Regions from separate parts of the Pseudacidovorax sp. 1753 genome, predicted to be linked through region 2. Evidence: predicted binding sites of a transcription regulator. Region 2 holds the regulator's gene; the other holds the start of a gene.
What was found. Region 2 encodes sigma-54, which starts transcription at its own class of promoters, with help from an activator protein. Its sites were predicted from a motif close to TGGCANGNAANCTGCTTT; they were not measured.
Positions count from the first base shown of each region.

Region 1: a site for sigma-54 is predicted at 2,404-2,421, ahead of ABIC63_RS07060 (TorF family putative porin). Genes of this name have one in related genera too.

Region 1 covers NZ_JBEPKY010000004.1:277,014-281,584, forward strand. The annotation lists gene ABIC63_RS07050 (molybdopterin cofactor-binding domain-containing protein) at 1-711, shown strand, start outside; gene ABIC63_RS07055 (YifB family Mg chelatase-like AAA ATPase) at 723-2,261, opposite strand; gene ABIC63_RS07060 (TorF family putative porin) at 2,469-3,326, shown strand; gene glnK (P-II family nitrogen regulator) at 3,397-3,735, shown strand; gene ABIC63_RS07070 (ammonium transporter) at 3,772-4,571, shown strand, end outside.
Region 2 covers NZ_JBEPKY010000011.1:237,923-242,493, reverse strand. The annotation lists gene lptA (lipopolysaccharide transport periplasmic protein LptA) at 1-396, shown strand, start outside; gene lptB (LPS export ABC transporter ATP-binding protein) at 393-1,169, shown strand; gene ABIC63_RS15905 (RNA polymerase factor sigma-54) at 1,252-2,844, shown strand; gene ABIC63_RS15900 (THUMP domain-containing class I SAM-dependent RNA methyltransferase) at 2,945-4,216, shown strand; gene ABIC63_RS15895 (PIN domain-containing protein) at 4,248-4,571, shown strand, end outside.

The DNA of each region.
Region 1 (4,571 bases), on a different contig from region 2:
CACTGCGCCGCCTGCCACAGCCCGCGCAACACCTTGGGTGCGGAGAAAGCCGGCGCTGACTTCCTGTCCGGCGCGCTGATCGACGGCTGGGAGGCGCCGGCCCTCACGGCCCGCTCCACCAACGCCGTGCCCTGGGATGCGGACAGCCTCTACGCCTACCTGCGCCACGGCCATTCGCCGCGGCACGGCATCGCGGGCGGGCCCATGGCCGAGGTCGTCCACGGGCTGCAGGAGCTGCCCGACACCGACGTGCGTGCCATGGCCACCTACCTGGCCAGCTTCAACCCGGCGCCCGCGGCCGATCCGCAGGCCATCGCCACGCAGGCGGTGCAGCGTGCCGCGGCCGGGCAGGGTGCGTTGCTGGGCGCGCCCCAGCGCATGTTCGAGTCGGCCTGCGCCGCCTGCCACCACGACGGCGACGGCCCCACGCTGCTGGGCGCCAACGTGCCGCTGGCCCTCAACAGCCAGCTCACCAGCACCCGGCCCGACAACCTGATCCGCACCATCCTCGACGGCGTGCGCACGCCGCCCACGCGGGACATCGGCTTCATGCCCGCCTTCCGCGACGCGCTGGACGATGCGCAGGTCGCCGAACTGGCGGGCTACATGCGCGCCCGCTTCGCCCCGCAGGCGCCGGCCTGGGCCGACCTGCCCGCGCAGGTGGCGCGGGTGCGGGCGGCGCCGGGGCATGGCGCGCCGGCCGGGCACTGACGCCGGCCGGATCAGGGCGCCGCGCTCAGCGTGCGCCGGTATTGCATCGCCTCGCCCACGTGCAGGGCGCCGATGGTCTCGGCACCTGCCAGGTCGGCGATGGTGCGGGCCACCCGCAAGGCGCGGTGCGTGGCCCGTGCGCTCCAGCCCAGGCGCGTGGCCGCCTTCTGCAGGAAGGCGAGGGCGGCGGCATCGGCGCCGGCATGGGCATCAAGCGCCTGGCCGGCCAGGGCCTGGTTGGCACTGCCCTGGCGCTGCAGCGCGATGGCGCGCGCCGCGGCCACGCGTTCGCGTACGGCGGCGCTCGACTCGCCGGCGGGGGCGCCCAGCAGCTCCCGCGGGTCGATGGCCTGCACGTCCACATGCAGGTCGATGCGGTCCAGCAGCGGGCCGCTGATGCGCGCCTGGTAGCGCGCCACCTGGTCGGGCGAGCAGCGGCAGGCATGTAGGCGCGAGCCCAGATGGCCGCAGGGACAGGGGTTCATCGCCGCCACCAGCTGGAAGCGCGCCGGGAATTGCGCCCGCCGCGCGGCGCGCACGATGGAGATGGTGCCGCTCTCCAGCGGCTCGCGCAGCGCTTCCAGGGCCGCGCGGGGGAATTCGGGCAGTTCGTCCAGGAAGAGCACGCCATGGTGCGCCAGCGAGATCTCGCCCGGCCTTGGCGGCGAGCCGCCCCCCACCAGCGCCACCGCGCTGGCCGTGTGATGCGGGCTGGCCACCACCCGCTGCATGAAGCGCTGCGGGTCGAAGCGACCGGCCAGGCTGGCGATGGCGGCGCTCTCCAGCGCCTCCTGCACGTCCATCGGTGGCAGCAGGCCGGCCAGCCGCTGCGCCAGCATCGACTTGCCGGCGCCGGGTGGGCCGACCATCAGCAGGCTGTGGCCGCCGGCGGCCGCGATCTCCAGCGCGCGGCGAGCGGCGGCCTGGCCCTTCACGTCCGCCAGGTCCGGTCCGTCGGGCGCATGACCGGCCAGCTCTGGCGGAACCATGCGCACCCAGCCCGGGCCGTCTTCCACCTGCGCCAGCGTGTCGGGCGGCAGGAAGGGGCGCACCACATCGAGCAGGTGCGCCGCGCCATAGACCGCGGCGCCGGGGACCAGCGCGGCCTCCCGCGCGCTGGCCAGTGGCAGCACCAGGACGGGGCGTGGCGACGGGCCCTCGGCCGCCAGCGCGGTGGCCAGGGCGCCGCGCACGGGGCGCAGGTCACCCGAAAGCGACAGCTCACCCGCGAATTCGTGGCCCGCGAGTCGCGCCCCATCGATCTGCCCGCTCGCCGCGAGGATGCCCAGTGCGATGGGCAGGTCGAAGCGGCCGGAATCCTTCGGCAGGTCGGCCGGCGCCAGGTTCACCGTGATGCGGCGGTCGTGCGGAAAGGCCAGCCCCGAGTTCTGGATGGCGGAGCGGACCCGCTCGCGGGCCTCCTTGACCTCCACATCGGCCAATCCGACCAGCGTGAAGCTGGGCAGGCCATTGGCCAGATGCACCTCGACGGTGACTGGCGCCGATTCAAGCGCCACCAAAGCGCGCGTCTGCACCAAAGAAAGGCTCATCGCTCATCTTCTCCCTGATTTGGTGCGTTGCACCGATCCTGTTTCATGCATTGAACAGGAGCCCGGCCCCTGCATGAAGCGCTCGCGAATTTTTCTTGTGGGGGTGTGGAGCACTTCACATGCGTAGGACGCGGCTGTCTTTTGGCACGCTCCCTGCTTTGAGGGGAACTCCAACGAACACCACTTGCGAGGAGTTACCCGATGAAGATCCGTCCGGCCACGATCAAGACGGCAACGATTGCCTTCTGCCTGGCTGCTGCCGCCGGTGCGGCCAGCGCCCAGACGGCGCCCGCCGCTGCCCCCGAGGCCTCGCCCATCACTGCCAACATCTCGCTGACCACCAACTACAAGTTCCGGGGCCAGGACCAGGACGTCATCGGCAACAACGGCTACTACAAGACCAAGGCCCTCAAGCCCGCCATCCAGGGCGGCTTTGACTACGCCCACGAAAGCGGCTTCTACGTCGGCAACTGGAACTCCAGCGTCAACTGGCTCGCCGGCAATTCCATCGAGAGCGACATCTACGGCGGCTACAAGTTCAAGGCCGGCCCCTTCGACCTCGACTTCGGTGCCCTGACCTACATCTACCCGGGCAACCGCAACGGCAACACCACCGAGCTGTACGGCGCCGCCACCTGGAGCGACGACGCCATCGGCTCGTTCACCGTCAAGTACTCCAGCACCGTCTCCAAGGACTACTTCGGCTTCGCCAGCAACCGCACCACGGGCTGGAAGGGCCGCGGCACCGGCTATCTGAACGTGTCGTACAGCAAGGCCGTGCTGCCCAACCTGACGCTCAAGGCCGCCGTGGGCTACACGCACCTGTCCAGCGACATCCGCCGCAACACGCCCTACAAGAGCTACGTCGACTACAACGTGGGTGCCACCTACGACTTCGGTGGCGGCCTGAGCCTGACGGGCGCCATCGTGGGTGCCAACAAGAAGGATGCCTACCAGGCCACCACCGCCGTCTACGACTACAGCGCCATCGGCCTGGGCACCTTCACCTACAGCGAGTCGCCCAACAAGGCACGCTTCATCGCCACGCTGACCAAGACCTTCTGAGGTCGCGCCAGCCAGCCGACAGGTGGGCGCGGCGGCTGCCGCGCCCGGTTCATCCCAGAGGAGAGAAATCGTGAAGCTGATCACAGCCATCATCAAACCCTTCAAGCTCGACGAGGTGCGCGAGGCCCTTTCCGCCATCGGCGTGCAGGGCATCACCGTGACCGAGGTGAAGGGCTTCGGCCGCCAGAAGGGCCACACCGAGCTCTACCGCGGTGCCGAATACGTCGTCGACTTCCTGCCCAAGGTCAAGATCGAGGCGGCGGTTGCCGACGAGCTGGTCGACCGCGTCATCGAGGCCGTGGAAAGCGCTGCGCGCACCGGCAAGATCGGCGACGGCAAGATCTTCGTGTTCAACCTGGAGCAGGTCGTCCGCATCCGCACGGGTGAGACCGGCCGCGAGGCGCTCTAAACCGACGCAGCAGAAGAAGGCACAAGAAAGACCAAGATGAAGAAGTTCCTTGTATCCCTGGCGCTCGGCCTGAGCGTCCTTACGGCTGGCGTGTCCAGCTTCGCGCAGGCGCCCGCCGCCAGCACCGAGGCCCCGGCGGCGTCCGCGCCGGCCGCCGCTGCGCCTGCAGCCGCCGCTCCGGCCGCGCCCGCCGCCGCAGCACCCGCTGCAGCACCGGCCGATGCCGCCGCTGCTGCCGCACCTGCTCCCAAGATCGACAAGGGCGACGTGGCCTGGATGCTGGTGTCCACGCTGCTCGTGATCCTGATGACCGTCCCCGGCCTGGCCCTGTTCTACGGCGGCCTGGTGCGCAGCAAGAACATGCTCAGCGTGCTGATGCAGGTGTTCGTCACCTTCTCGCTGATCGTCGTGCTGTGGTGCATCTATGGCTACAGCCTGGCCTTCACCGAGGGCAACGCCTTCATCGGCGGCTTCGACCGGCTGTTCATGAAGGGCATCTTCGACCCGGCCACCGGCGCCTTCGCGCCCGGCGCGACCTTCAGCAAGGGCGTCTACATCCCCGAGCTGCTGTTCGCCGCCTTCCAGGCCACCTTCGCCGGCATCACCTGCTGCCTGATCGTGGGTGCCTTCGCCGAGCGTGCCAAGTTCTCCGGCGTGCTGGTGTTCATGGTGATCTGGTTCACCTTCAGCTACACCCCGCTGGCCCACATGGTCTGGTTCTGGATGGGTCCGGACGCCTACACCGCCGCCGACGTGGTGGACGCCACCAACGCCAAGGCCGGCCTGATCTGGCAATGGGGCGCGCTCGACTTCGCGGGCGGCACCGTGGTGCACAT
Region 2 (4,571 bases):
GTCACCGCCGACCCGGGCCAGCGCGGCTACTTCAAGCAGCGCCGCGATGGCGGCAACGACGAGTGGATCGAGGGCGAGGGCGAGGTCATCGAGTACGACGGCCGCGCCGACACCGTCAAGTTCATCCGTCGCGCCGTCATGCGCCGGCTGACCGGCACCACCGTCACCGACGAGACCTCCGGCCCGCTGATCACCTACAACCAGACCAACGACACCTTCACCGTCAATGGCGCCCCGCCGCCGCCGGGCGGCACCCAGCAGCCGGGCGGCCGCGTGCGGGCCATCCTGTCGCCGCGCAGCACCGAGCCCACGCAGGTGCCGGCCCCCGGCCCGCGCACCGGCGCGCCGCTGCGCCAGAGCGGCTCGCTGTCGGGCCAGAACGGGGGCAGCCGGTGAGCGTCGCGGTGCCGGCGGGCGGCAGCCGGCTGCAGGCGCGTGGCCTGCAGAAGAGCTACGGCAGCCGCAAGGTGGTCAAGAACGTCTCGCTCGACGTGCAGAAGGGCGAGGTCGTCGGCCTGCTGGGCCCCAACGGCGCCGGCAAGACCACGTCCTTCTACATGATCGTCGGCCTGGTGCGGGCCGATGCTGGCCAGATCAGCATCGACGGCGAGGCCGTGGAGCACATGCCCATCCACCGCCGGGCGCGCATGGGCCTGTCGTACCTGCCGCAGGAGGCGTCGATCTTCCGCAAGCTGACGGTGCAGGAGAACGTGCGCGCCGTGCTCGAGCTGCAGGAGGAGCCCGACGCCCGCGGTCGCATGGCGCCCCTCTCGCGCGATCGCATCGAGCAGCGCCTGTCCGAGCTGCTGGCCGACCTGCGCGTCGACCACCTGCGCGACTCGCCGGCGCTGGCGCTGTCGGGCGGCGAGCGGCGTCGCGTGGAGATCGCCCGCGCGCTGGCCACGCAGCCGCGCTTCATCCTGCTGGACGAGCCCTTCGCCGGCATCGACCCCATCGCCGTGATCGAGATCCAGCGGATCATCAGCTTCCTCAAGGAGCGCGGCATCGGCGTGCTGATTACCGACCACAACGTGCGCGAGACGCTGGGCATCTGCGACCACGCCTTCATCATCAGCGACGGCCAGGTGCTGGCGCAGGGCACGCCCTCCGAGATCGTCGACAACGCCGAGGTGCGCCGCGTGTACCTGGGCGAACACTTCCGGATGTAGCCAGGGTGCCTGTTTCCGCGTTCCGTCCTTCCGGCGCCCCTCCCATCCTGCCCGTGGCCGCGCACACCGTGGGAGGCCGTCCATGAAGCAGGGCCTGTCGCTGCGCGTCTCGCAGCATCTGGCGCTCACGCCGCAGCTGCAGCAGTCGATCCGGCTGCTGCAGCTCTCGACGCTGGAGCTGAGCCAGGAGGTCGAGCAGATGCTCGACGACAACCCCTTCCTGGAGCGTCTGGCCGAGGAGGCGCCGCGCGAGGAGTTCGGCCTGGAGGCGGCCGACGCCCCCGTGCCCCGCGACGAGCGCGAGGACGGCACCGACTACGCCGCCACGGCCAGCGCCAGCAGCACGTCGAGCAGCAGCAGCGACACCGCCGTGGCAGAGGCCGACGCGCCCGCCACCGAGAGCGTCGACGCCGAGCCCGACTGGGACGGCGACGGCACCGTGGAGTTCTCGCCCGACGACAGCGAATGGGGCGGCGACGCCCCGGCGCGCAACAACAGCAGCAGCCAGGACGACGACGAGCGCGCCGACGCCACCGAGCTGGCGCGCAGCCAGGAGTCGCTGCAGGCCCACCTGCACCGCCAGGCGCTGTCGCTGCGCCTCACGCCCGAGGACTCGGCCGCGCTGCGCTTCCTGATCGAATCGCTCAACGACGACGGCTACCTGGAGGATTCGCTCCCGGCCCTGGCCTCGGCCCTGGCCGGCGACGACAACGACGAGTTCGACGAGCTGATCCACCACTTCCAGGTGGCGCTGGGCCTGCTGCAGAGCCTGGACCCGCTGGGCGTGGGCGCGCGCGACCTGGGCGAATGCCTGGCCATCCAGCTGCGCGCCGGCGCCGACGCGGACGACAGCGACGAGGAAGACCAGGTCCGCAAGGTCGCCCTGGCCATCTGCAAGCAGCCCATGGACCTTCTGGCCAAGCGCGACTTCAAGCGCCTGGCCGTGCTCACCCGCAGCAACGAGGACCTGGTGCGCCAGGCGTCGCAACTGATCGCGCGGCTGGAGCCCAAGCCCGGGCGGCGCTTCGTCGATGTGGAGCGGCACGTGATCGTGCCCGACGTCATCGTCACCCGCAGCGGGCGCGGCAGCAACATCAAGTTCCGCGTGCAGCTCAACCCCGACGTGATGCCGCGGCTGCGCGTGCACGACATCTATGCCGGCGCGCTCAAGTCGCACAAGGGCGAGGGCAGCCAGGCCCTGAGCCAGCGGTTGCAGGAGGCGCGCTGGTTCATCAAGAACATCCAGCAGCGCTTCGACACCATCCTGCGCGTGTCCAACGCCATCGTGGAGCGGCAGAAGAACTTCTTCATCCACGGCGAGCTGGCCATGCGCCCGCTGGTGCTGCGCGAGATCGCCGACGAACTGGGCCTGCACGAGTCGACCATCAGCCGGGTGACCACCGCCAAGTACATGTCCACGCCCTTCGGTACGGTGGAGCTGAAGTACTTCTTCGGCTCTGCCCTGGGCACCGAGACCGGCGGCAATGCGTCCAGCACGGCCGTGCGGGCGCTGATCAAGCAGTTCGTCGGCTCGGAGAACGTCAAGAAGCCGCTGTCGGACAGCCAGATCTCGGACATGCTCAAGGAGCAGGGCATCGAATGCGCCCGCCGCACGGTGGCCAAGTACCGTGAGGCGCTGCGCATCGCGCCGGCCAACCTGCGCAAGGCGCTCTAGGAGCCGCCTTGTTCCTGGCCTGCACGCGGGCCGGGGCTTCCGATCGGCGTGCCGGCGAATCGCGGTGGCCGGCCACCTCATTTTTTCGGACGACGAAGCCGTGAACGAACTGATCCTTTTTCTGCCCTGCGCCGCCGGCGTGGAAGACCTCCTGGCCGCCGAGGTGCATGCCATCACTGGCCGCAGCGGCGACGACCTGCGGGTGCTGCGCGGCGGTGTGCGGGTGATGGGCGCCTGGCGCGACGTGCAGGCGCTCAACCTCAAGAGCCGGCTGGCGCAGCGGGTGCTGGTGCAGCTGGCGCACCGGCCCTATCGCAGCGAGGCCGACCTGTACGAAGCCGCCTCGGGCATCGCCTGGGAGATGTGGTTCCAGCCGCGCCAGACCTTCAAGGTCGAGCTCACGGCGCAGGGCAGCCCGCTCCAGAGCCTCAACTTCGCCACGCTCAAGATCAAGGACGCCATCGCCGACCGCTTCCGCGCCCGCGCCGGCGGCGTGCGGCCCAGCGTGGAGACGCGCTTTCCCGATGTGCGCGTCTTCGCCCACCTGACAGCCGAAGAGGTCACGCTCTACATCGACACCAGCGGCGAGCCGCTGTTCAAGCGCGGCTGGCGCGTGGACAAGGGCGACGCTCCGCTCAAGGAGACCCTGGCCGCGGCCATGCTGGCCGCCAGCGGCTGGTGGGATCCGGAAACCGGTGTGGTTTCCGAGCAGCCGCTGTACGACCCCTGCTGTGGCAGCGGCACCATTCCCATCGAGGCCGCGCTCCTGGCCGCCGGCGTGCCGGCCGGTGCCTCGCGGCGCTTCGGCTTCGAGGCGCTGCTGCTGCACCGCGCCGAACTCTGGCGCGCGATGCGCGAGGAGGCGCTGGCTCCCGCCGACGCGCGCGCTGCGGGCTCGGTGCGGGTCTTTGGCAGCGACGTGTCGCACCGCATGGTCGACTTCGCGCAGCGCAATGCCGAGCGCGCCGGCGTGGCCGACCGGCTGCAACTGCGCGGCGGTGACGCGCTGCAGCGCATGCCCCCGGTCGAGGGCGGCGGCGTGATCCTGCTCAACCCGCCGTATGGCGAGCGCATCGCCGTGGGCGGCGTCGCCGGCGCCAACGCGGGGCGGCGCGGGCCGGGCGGGCGCGAGGTGGCGCAGACCGAATCGGGCGCCGACGGCGGCGATGACTTCTTCCCGCAACTGGCCACGCACTGGAAGCGCAATTTCGCGGGCTGGACGGCCTGGGTGCTCACGCCCGACATGAAGCTGCCGCAGCGCATGCGCCTGAAGGAGTCGCGCCGCGTGCCGATGTGGAACGGCCCCATCGAATGCCGGCTGCTGCGCTTCGACATGGTGGCGGGTTCGGCGCGCACGGCGCCAGCGGCATGACGCCGCGTCAGGGACGCGCGCGGTGAGCCGCATGGCGGCGGACATGGGCGGGCCGGTCTCGTCGGCTGCGGGCGGTGCCGAGGTGGATGCCGCTGCGCAACCCGAAGTGACCGCCGTGGTCATCGACACCAACATCGTGCTCGACCTCTTCGTCTTCGACGATGCTGCCGCCAGGCCGCTGCGTGCGGCGCTGGAGGCCGGCCAGCACCGGTGGCTGGCGACGGCCCCGATGCGTGTCGAGCTGGCCCGCGTGCTGGACTATCCGCAGATCGCGCCGCGGCGGGCCTTCTACGGCCTGTCGGTGGACGACGTGCTGGCCTGTTTCGACCGGCATGCGCAGCTGCAGCCGCCTGCG